2 regions of the Phreatobacter sp. GW821-FHT04C01 genome follow, and region 2 is predicted to be linked to the other one. Evidence: predicted binding sites of a transcription regulator. Region 2 holds the regulator's gene; the other holds the start of a gene.
The links. Region 2 encodes PhoB, which activates phosphate uptake and scavenging genes when phosphate is short. Its sites were predicted from a motif close to TGTCATNNANCTGTCAT; they were not measured.
Positions count from the first base shown of each region.

Region 1 (4,868 bases), on a different contig from region 2:
GTGAGGGACGAGGAGGCGGACATCTGAAAATCCTTGTCGGGTCAGAGCTCTTGCAGCGGGCGCCCATCGACGCCGCCGGCGGGCAGTCCGAGAAATCGGAGAAAGGTCGGGGCTATATCGACGACCGAGGTGCCGGCCGAGACCACCCGGCCGGCGGCGAAACCGCCTCCGTCGAGCATCAATGTCGGCAATTGCTCGAAGGTGCCGAGCCCGCCATGCTGGCCGCAGCCGAGCCGGTCGGCCTTGCCATCAGCGGGTTTCGCCGCATAGCTCAGGCCCGGAACGCCCTCGTCATTGAGCTCGTCGCTGGCGGCCAGTGCGATGGCGAAGGCAAGTCCGCCGCCGGCGGGCAGCCCGGCTTCGGCCAGCGTCGCGCGGGTGAACAGGCGGCCGACCCAAGGCTGGCCGGCCAGGAAGGTTTCGATGGCCGGGCGCCGGTTTTCGGCCGCCGCGTCGACATAGACGAGGGCGGCGGTGCCATTGGGCGCGACCACCACATCGGTCGAACCGGGCGCCGCCTTGAGGCCGGCGGCGATCAGTTCGGCGTCGATGTCGATCACCGCGCGAACCGTCTGGTGGCCGTGGTCCGAACCGACCGACAAGAGAATGTCCTCGCCTTCGGCGCGGGCGGCGTCGACCGCCGCGATGACCATGGCGGCATGGCTGTCGGCGGCCGCCAATGCCGCGCGATGGGCGGCCGAGCCGAGCGGCACGGCGTGCTGCGAGGTATCGGGTTCGCACAGCCAGAGCAGGCCGAAGGCGGGGCGGCGGCCATGCACCACCTCGGCGATGAAGCGCTCGGTGGCGATGCGATCACCGGCAGCATCGGGCGTCGCGCGCAGGGCCGCGTCGCCCTGGATCGGGCGGCGCCCCGGGCCGAAGGAGCCGGCCCGATGGAAGACATGGCCATGGCCGTCGGGGTCATGCATATAGGCCGCCCCCGGCGAGACATTGTTGAAGATGACGCCGCCGCCGTGCTCGGCGAGCCGCTCGGCCAAGGTCGGCCGCGCCAGGACCGTCCCGGTCAGCCGGCGCTTGGTCTCGACGAATTCCGGCTTGCCGACGTCGTGCAGGCCCAGCTGGCCATCCTCGATCAGGGCGACGGTATTGCCGGCAAGGCCATGTTGCGCCGGCAGGCAGCCGGTGGCGAAGGACGAGGATACGACCCGGGTGACGCTCGGAAACACCGTGCGATGCGCGTCGAACCAGGTGGCGCGGGCGCGCAGCGTCGCAAGCGCCGGCGTTGCGTCCGGCGAGATGAAGTCGCGCCTCAGGCCGTCGAGCATGACGGCGATGACCCGGCGGTGCGGTCGCGTGGAAGGATCGCTGGATTGCGGGCTCATGAGGGCTCCGTTCCGTTCAGGGCGAAGTCGAAAATGTCGTAATTGTAGAGCGGGCTGGTCCGCGCCCGGGCGCGGTAGTCCGGGTCGAGCGGTTGCGACAGCACGAAGGGAACCGGGCGTTCGGCGAGGCTGCCATGGGAGCGCAAGCGGGCGCCGGCGAGCTCGTCGAGGCGGTGTTCGCCCCGGCGCGTGCCGAGCGCCACGCCCTTTTCGGCGACGACCGTGACATCGCCTTCGCGCTCGGGCGGCAGGTCGAAGCGGGCGCAGGCTTCGTCGCGGGTCAGCGCCAGGTGAATGCCGGGTAGGCCGGCGATGAAATCGCGCAAGGGCAGGGGATCGCTGTCGTCGAGCACATGGACGCGGACGAAGCCGCCGAGCGCGCCGTGATGGCGCACGAAGGGATCGGTGATCGGGCAGATCACCTTGAAACGCCCGGCGCCGAAACGCCGGTCGAGGAGGTCGCCGAGATAGACGATGTTCGGACTGCCGTCGGCGAGCGACAGGTCGGTCATGCCATGATCGGCGACGATGCCGACGACGGCGCCCGCCGCGATGAACCGGGCGACGCGCGCATCGACGGCCTGGATGAAGTCGTCCGAAGCCGGCGCGCCGGGCGCGTGGGCGTGCTGGACGAAATCCGACAGCGAGAGATAGAGGAGCTCGGTGCCGCGCTGCGCGAGCAGGCGCAGGCCGGCATCGAGCACGAACAGCGACAGCTCGGGCGAATACTGGTCGGGTACCGGGGAGGAGCCGAGCGCTTCGGCCGCGGTCAGGCCATGGTCTTCGACGGTGCAGGTATCGGCCTTCTCGGCCGAGAAGGCGATACCCGGCAGGCCCGGGCCGGCAAGTCCCGCCGCCAGGACCTTGCGCAGCTTGTCCTTGGCGGTGACCGCGGCGACCTTGACGCCGGCGCCGGCGAGACGCGCCAGGATGGTCTCGGCCCTGAGCGGTCCGGCATCGGTCATCATGACCTCCAGTCCGGTGTCGCGGTCGAACCAGTAATTGCCGGAGACGCCATGGACGCGCGGCGGCGCGCCGCAGACGATCGAGACATTGTTCGGGTTGGTGAAGCTCGGCATGGCCGACAGCGCGCTGGCATAAAAGCCATCGGCCAGCATGCCCGACAAAGCCGGCGTCAGGCCGCGGATCGCGGCATCGGCGAGATAGGCGGGATCGCAGCCGTCATAACAGATCACCACGACCGGGCGGCGCGGCGCCCGGTAGGAGCGACCATTGACCTCGACTCTCGCCTCGCCTTGGGCCACGCTCATGGGGTCCATGCTCCTTCGCCGGCTGCCGATGTCATATGGATGACATGTGCGGCAACTATCATCTTTGGTTTTGTTTGAGTATTGACGCTCAAATACTATGATATTCGATCTTGTTATTGACGAAAAGCGACATTAAATCTGTCGTATGTGAGCTTTTGGCAAGATGAGCGATGCAACATCTTCCGTCGTTCCGGGCGCTGCGGGCGCTCGAGGCCGTGGTGCGCAACGGCAATGTGATGCGGGCGGCCGAGGAGATCGGCGTCACGCCGGGCGCGATCAGCAAACATCTGGGCCAATTGGCGGATGAGCTGGGCGTCGCGCTGTTCGAGCCGGGGCACCGGCTGCGGCCGACCGCCGGCGCCCAGGACCTGGCCCGCGCCGTCGGCCTGGCCATCAGCCATTTGCGGCGGGCCTGCGACGAGGCGTCGGATCCGAAGTCGACGGGCATCCTGACGGTGGTCGCCCATGCGACCTTGTCGATGCACTGGCTGGTGCCGCGGCTGGTGGCGGCCCAGGAGGCGGTCGGCGGACGGCCGATCCGGGTCCATCCCGTGCACAGCACGGATGACTGGCGGCAGGCCCCCTTCGATATCGCCATTCTTCGCCACGACCGCATTCCGCAGGGCTGGCAAAGGCGCGCGCTCGGGCGTGAGCGGCTGACGCTGTTGGCCGCGCCCGAACGGGCCGCAAGGCTCGCGGCCGGCGGGCTGGAGGCGCTGGCCGGCGAGACCTTCCTGGTCTCAGATACGCGGCATGGCGAGCTGCAGGCCTGGCTTGCCGCGGCGGGCCTCGGCCTCGCCGGCGAGCCCCGGGTCTTCGCCCATTTCTATCTGGCGCTGGAAGCGGCGGTTGCGGGCCAGGGCGTGATCGTCGGCCCGACTTGGCTCGACGATGCCGGCTTTCGCCAGGGCCGGCTGGCGCGGCCGTTTCCTTCGGTTGCCGCCGACGGGACCGACCTGGTCGGCGTCTATGATCCCGAGGTCTGCGCCGGTGACATCGCCGATCGCCTGCTTGGCTGGCTCGGCGGGGAACTGACCAAAGCTGCGTGACGGCGCGATCGTCCGGACGCTCCGAAGGATGGCTCGCCAGGCCGGATGAGGGGGCTTCGAAGGCTCCGCCGAAAGGGCTTGCGCGTTCCGCCGACTGGGGCGCGCGACCTGCTTCGCTCGTTCGGGTGGGGGGATCGGCCAGACAAAGCGAAGCGCCATTGCGATCTCGTGCATTGCCGCTAGCGCGGCCGCGATCCTAACCTGCTCCGATCCGGCGCCGTCTCCAGACCCGGTCATTCCCTTCGAACGGAAACATCATGGCCGACATCATCGTCATCGGCGCCGGCGTTCTCGGCACCTCGGTCGCCTATCGTCTCGCCCTGGCGGGAGCCAAGGTCACGGTGGTGGAGGCCACACGGGTCGGCGGCGGAACCTCCGGCATCAGTTTCGCCTGGACCAATTCCTCCAACAAGGCGCCGCGCGCCTATCACGATCTCAACGTGTCAGGCATGAAGGCCCATGCGGCCTTGAAGGACGAGTTCGGGGCGACGCCCTGGTGGCACGGCGGCGGCCGCGTCGAATGGCGGGCGGCGGCCGGCCAGGACGACCAGCGCGCCAAGCTGCGCCGTCTCAGGGAATGGGGCTATGCGGCGGAATGGATCGACGCCAGGCAATTGCTCGAACTCGAACCCGATATCGATCCGGCGGCGGTGGGCGATGCGCCGATCGCCTGGTACCCGGACGATGGCTGGCTCGATCCGGTGGTCTATGCCCATGCGATGATGAGCGCCGCCCGCCGCCTGGGCGCGCGGCTGAGGACGCAGACGAAGGTGGCAGGCCTCATCGTGGAAGGCGGCAAGGTCCGGGGCCTGCGCACCGAGGCGGGCGAGACGCTCGGGGCGGATGTCGTGGTCAATTGCACCGGGCGCTGGTCGAACGACACGATCGGCGGGACCGCGCCCAACCTGCCGCTGGCGCCGACCGTCGGCTTCCTGGTGTTCACGCCGCCGGTCCCGGCTGCGATCCAGCGTGTGGTGGCGACACCGCTCTGCGATTTCCGCCCCGACGGCGCCGGCCGGCTGATGGTGCATTGGGGCCCGGCCGACGCGATGGTGACGCCCGGGATCACCGAGCAGCCGGGAATGGCGCAGGCCGCCGAGATCGTCGAGCGCCTGACCCGGATCCTGCCCGGCATCGCGCCGCTGAAGCCGGAGGTGACCCGCGTCACTCAGCGGCCGATTCCGAAGGACGGCCTGTCCGCCATC
Region 1 is NZ_JBWKTP010000004.1:385,573-390,440, forward strand. Features, by position in the region: gene AC07WJ_RS17695 (ABC transporter substrate-binding protein) at 1-23, opposite strand, end outside; gene AC07WJ_RS17700 (alkaline phosphatase family protein) at 42-1,343, opposite strand; gene phnA (phosphonoacetate hydrolase) at 1,340-2,614, opposite strand; gene AC07WJ_RS17710 (LysR substrate-binding domain-containing protein) at 2,785-3,663, shown strand; gene AC07WJ_RS17715 (NAD(P)/FAD-dependent oxidoreductase) at 3,921-4,868, shown strand, end outside.
Region 1: the regulator PhoB is predicted to act here: its motif matches at 2,643-2,659, upstream of phnA (phosphonoacetate hydrolase).

Region 2 (4,868 bases):
GAACCGTCGCATCGGCATGACAGTCAGCCTTGGGCAGGCACCGGCGTCTTTTTCCTTTTGTGCGATCGGGAGACGCTTTTTTGCCTCTTCGTCATCCTGCCGACGTGAACCGGTAGCCTCCGCGTTCGAAAATGCTTTAGGAACACATCCATGGACGACGAGTTGGAACCGCCACGACTGCAGGGCTGGCAAGGGCGCGTCCTGCTCATGGTCGTGGCCTTCCTCGTCGCCGTGTTCCTGATCGTCTGGCGCAAGGTCGAGTGGCCTTATGCCATCGGTTCGGTGGCGGTGTTGACGGTCGCCGCGCTGATCGTGCGGCGCACCAGCATCGCGCCGATCCCGCCGGATCCGGAACAGCTGGCGCGCCGGGCCGCCCGGCTGACCGACCTCACTATCGAAGGGCTGATCGCGGCCTTGCCGGCGCCGGCCATGCTGATCGATCCGAAACTGATCGTGCGCAGCCACAATGCCAGGGCGATCGACCTGATCGCCGGCCTCAAGCGCGGCGAGCCGCTGACCTTGGCGCTGCGCACCCCCGAAGTGGTCGAGGCGGTGCGCCGGGCGCTCGCCACCAATGCCAGCCAGGAGATCGACTATACCGAGCGGGTGCCGGTCAACCGGTGGTTCCGCGTCGAGGCGGCGCCGGTGGCGCTGACGGTGAAGGCGCGCGACGAAGCGACCCCGGATTTCGTGCTGGTGTCGCTGCGCGACCTGACCGAGGAGCGTCGGCTGGAGCGCCTGCGCGCCGATTTCGTCGCCAATGCCAGCCATGAGCTGCGTACGCCGCTGGCCTCGGTGGTCGGTTTCGTCGAAACCATCCAGGGACCCGCCAAGAACGATCCGGCGGCCCGTGAGCGGTTCCTGGCGATCATGCTGGCCCAGGCCAATCGCATGGCCCGGCTGATCGACGATCTGCTCTCGCTGTCGCGGGTCGAGCTGAACGAACATGTCCGCCCGATGGCGCGGGTCGATCTGGTGCCGCTGCTCGGCCAGGTGCGTGACAGCCTTGGTCCCTATGCCCAGACACTTGGCGTCAGTGTCGGCGTCGCGGCCGCCGAGCCGGCGCTGGTGGTGCTGGGCGACCAGGACGAGCTGTTCCGGCTGTTCGAGAACCTAGTGCAGAATGCCATCAAATATGGCTCGGAAGGCAAGACCGTGGAGATCACGCTCCGGCGCGAGCCGCGCGGCAAGCGTCGCGACGAGGCGGTGGTCGCGGTCCGCGACCACGGCCCGGGCATTCCGCCGGAACATCTGCCGCGCCTGACCGAACGCTTCTACCGCGTCGACGTGGCGTCAAGCCGCGAAAAGGGCGGTACCGGCCTCGGCCTGGCGCTGGTCAAGCATATCGTCAAGCGCCACCGCGGCCGCCTGGCGATCGAAAGCGAGGGGCGGGACGGGGCGACCTTCACGGTCCGGCTGGAAACCGCGGCGGCGGCCGAGCAGGCCGAGGCGCCGGCCGCCGGGGCACCGGCACGCAGCGGGTCGCCTGCGGCAGAATAGCCGAGTCGGCCGGCAAATGCTTGTCGGCGGTCCTGTCGCATCTCATCTAAGCAATTGAAGCCTTGCGTGATTCACCGTCATTGATGTGTCACGTCGCAAGCATAGAACCGTCGTCATATCAGGGTAGGGAAAAGCCCCCTTTTCCCTGCCCACCAGGAGACCCGCATGACCGAGCACATCGTCAGCGCATTCGAGAACGAGCTGAAAGGGTTGGCGCAACGCGTCGCCGAAATGGGCGGGCTGACCGAAAAGCAGATCGTCGGCGCCATCGACGCACTGATCCGCGGCGATGTCGCGCTGGCCTCGACGGTGCGCGCCGCGGACCCGACCATCGATGCGATGCAGCGCGAGATCGAGGAGGTCGGCATCCTGGTCATCGCCCGGCGCCAGCCGATGGCGATCGACCTGCGCGAGATCGTCGGCGCCTTGCGCATCGCGGCCGACCTGGAGCGGATCGCCGATCTCGCCAAGAACATCGCCAAGCGGGTCATCGCCATCAACGGCTCGATGCCGCTGCCCAAGGTGACCGGCGGCTTCGATGCTATGGCGCGCCTGGCGCTCGAGCGCATCAAGGAGGTGCTCGACGCCTTCGCGCAGCGCGACGTGGCTGCCGCCCTCGACGTCTGGAAGTCGGATGGCGACATCGACGCCCTCTACAATTCGCTGTTCCGCGAGCTCCTGACCTACATGCTCGAGGATCCGCGCAATATCGGCGCCTGCACGCATCTGCTGTTCTGCGCCAAGAACCTGGAGCGCATCGGCGATCACGCCACCAATATCGCCGAGACGATCTACTACGTGGTCAATGGCACGACGCTCGCCGAAGAGCGGCCGAAGCTCGACACCACATCGATCGTGACGACGGCCAGTTAATCGCGAAGGATAATCTCATGACCGCACGCATCATGGTGGTCGAGGACGAGGAACCGATCACCGTTCTCCTCCGCTACAATCTCGAAGCCGAAGGCTACCGCGTCGAAACGGTGATGCGCGGCGACGAGGCCGAGGTGCGGCTGCGTGAGGCGGTCCCCGATCTGATGCTGCTCGACTGGATGCTGCCGGGGCTGTCGGGCATCGAGCTTTGCCGGCGCATCCGGCTGCGCGCCGAAACCGAGCGGCTGCCGGTGATCATGCTCACCGCCCGCGGCGAGGAAGGCGAGCGGGTGCGTGGGCTCGCCACCGGCGCCGACGACTATGTGGTGAAGCCGTTCTCCGTCCCCGAGCTGCTGGCGCGAATCCGGGCGCTGCTGCGCCGGGCGAAGCCCGAGCACCTGTCGAGCCTCTTGAAGTCGGGCGATATCGAGCTCGATCGCGAGACGCGCCGGGTCCATCGCTCCGGCCGCGAGATCACGCTCGGGCCGACCGAGTTCCGGCTGCTCGAATTCCTGATGCAGTCGCCGGGCCGTGTCTATACCCGCGAGCAATTGCTCGACGGCGTCTGGGGCCGTGACGTCTATATCGACGAGCGCACGGTCGACGTTCATATCGGCCGCCTGCGCAAGGCGGTGAAGCGTGGGCGCGAGGCCGACCCGATCCGCACCGTGCGCGGTTCCGGTTATGCCTTCAACGAGCGTTTCGCCGGCGCGGCCTGAGGCTCTTGCCGGGCGGTCTTGGTCATCGCCCGGCCGCCCTTCCTTGCAGGATCATCCAAGCGCGTCGTTCAAACGATGCTGTGCTCGAACATCCTTGGCTCAAATCAGCTCAATTGTGCGATGAGCTTGCCGAGCACACGCTTGTAGTCGAGAAAATCGATGAAGATGCCGTGCGGCCCCGCATCCTTCGGTCGCGGCGCCGCGCAATGGCGGGCGATCTCCCGGCGGAAGGCGCTGGCCTTGTCGGGCGCGTCGCGACGGGCCGTCAGATAGGCCACAACCGCTCGCGCCTGCAGGTCGCGGCCGGGCCAGCCGATGCCGGCGCCTTCGATCATGCCGACGACGAACAGGTTGTTGTCGGCAGGCGGGAAAATGTTCAGATGCAGGTGCGGCGCCGGCGTCCGCCAGTTCAATTCAGCCGCGAGGGCCGCCTCGTCGAGAAACGGGAAGGTGATGCGGTAGCCGGTGGCCAGCAGTACGAGATCGACCTCGTCGGCCCGGCCATCTGTGAAGATGACGCGGTTGCCGTCGAGCTCCTCGATCGGCGGGCGGACCTGGATGTCGCCCTGGCCGAGATGCTGCAGCACCAGCGAATTGACCACCGGGGTGCGGTCATAGAGCCGGTGCATCGGGCGCGGCAGTCCGAAGTTTTCGGGCGCGCCGACGACGAAGCGCAGCACCGCCTCGTGCAGGATCGAGCGCAGCCGGCGCGGCAGCGCGAATTTCGCCTTGTGACTGGCTTCGTCGGCAGGCCTGCCGCGCAGGAATTTCGGGGTGAAGTGATTGCCCGAGCGGACCGACCACAACACTTTGGTGGCCCGGTGCACCGCGTCGACCGCGATATCGCAGCCGGTATTGCCCATGCCGACGATCAGCACCCGCTTGCCGTCGAAAATGGCGGCGTTCTTGTAGGTTTTCGAATGCATCAACTCGCCGGAAAAGCTGCCGGGGATCTGCGGCAGTTCCGGATCGGTCAGATGGCCGTTGGCGATCACCACGCCCTCGTAATCGCGGCTGCTCGCATCGTCGAAGGTCGCCTGCCAGCCATCCGCCCGGCGCGCCAGCCGGGTCACCGCCCGGTTGAAGCGGATCGACGGGTAGAGGCCGAAATGGCGGGCATAGCTCCTGAGATAGCCGAGCACCTGGGCGTGGTGGGGATAGGCCGGCCAGTCCTCGGGCATGGGATAATCGGCGAAGGCCGTGGTGGTCTTGGACGAGATCAGATGGGTCGAGGCATAGACGCCGCTCGACGGCGCGTCGTAGAGCCACTGGCCACCGATATCGGCATGGCGTTCGACCACCTCGAAAGGCAGGCCCGCCTCCTTGAACACCCGGACGGTGGCGAGCCCGGCCGGTCCGGCGCCAATGACGAGGAAGGTCATGACCGGGCCCTCGCCTGCCAGTAGCGGTCGAAGACCTCCGCCGCCGCCAAGGCCGGCACATAACCAAAGACGGTCTTCAGGCGGTCATTGGACAGAACCGGCCGGTATTGCAGGAAATTGACCTGGGCCGGGCCGAGCCGGGTCAGCGTCAGCTGGTTGGCCAGCCGCAGCGCGCCGCGCAGCAGGGCGGGCGGCAGCGGCCAATAGGGCTTGCCGATGCGCGCGGCGATCTCGGCGAGCGACAGGGTGCCGTCACCGGCGAGATTATAGATACCCGATGGGCTTGCCGGATCGGTCGCGCGGACCAGGGCAGCAATGACATCGGTCTCGCTGATCAGGCTGAAGGGCGTGGCGCTGCCGGCGAGGCCGATGACCACCGGGCGTTCGAAAATGG
Region 2 is NZ_JBWKTP010000002.1:325,541-330,408, forward strand. Features, by position in the region: gene AC07WJ_RS08465 (ATP-binding protein) at 151-1,500, shown strand; gene phoU (phosphate signaling complex protein PhoU) at 1,666-2,373, shown strand; gene phoB (phosphate regulon transcriptional regulator PhoB) at 2,391-3,092, shown strand; gene AC07WJ_RS08480 (flavin-containing monooxygenase) at 3,197-4,474, opposite strand; gene AC07WJ_RS08485 (SDR family oxidoreductase) at 4,471-4,868, opposite strand, start outside.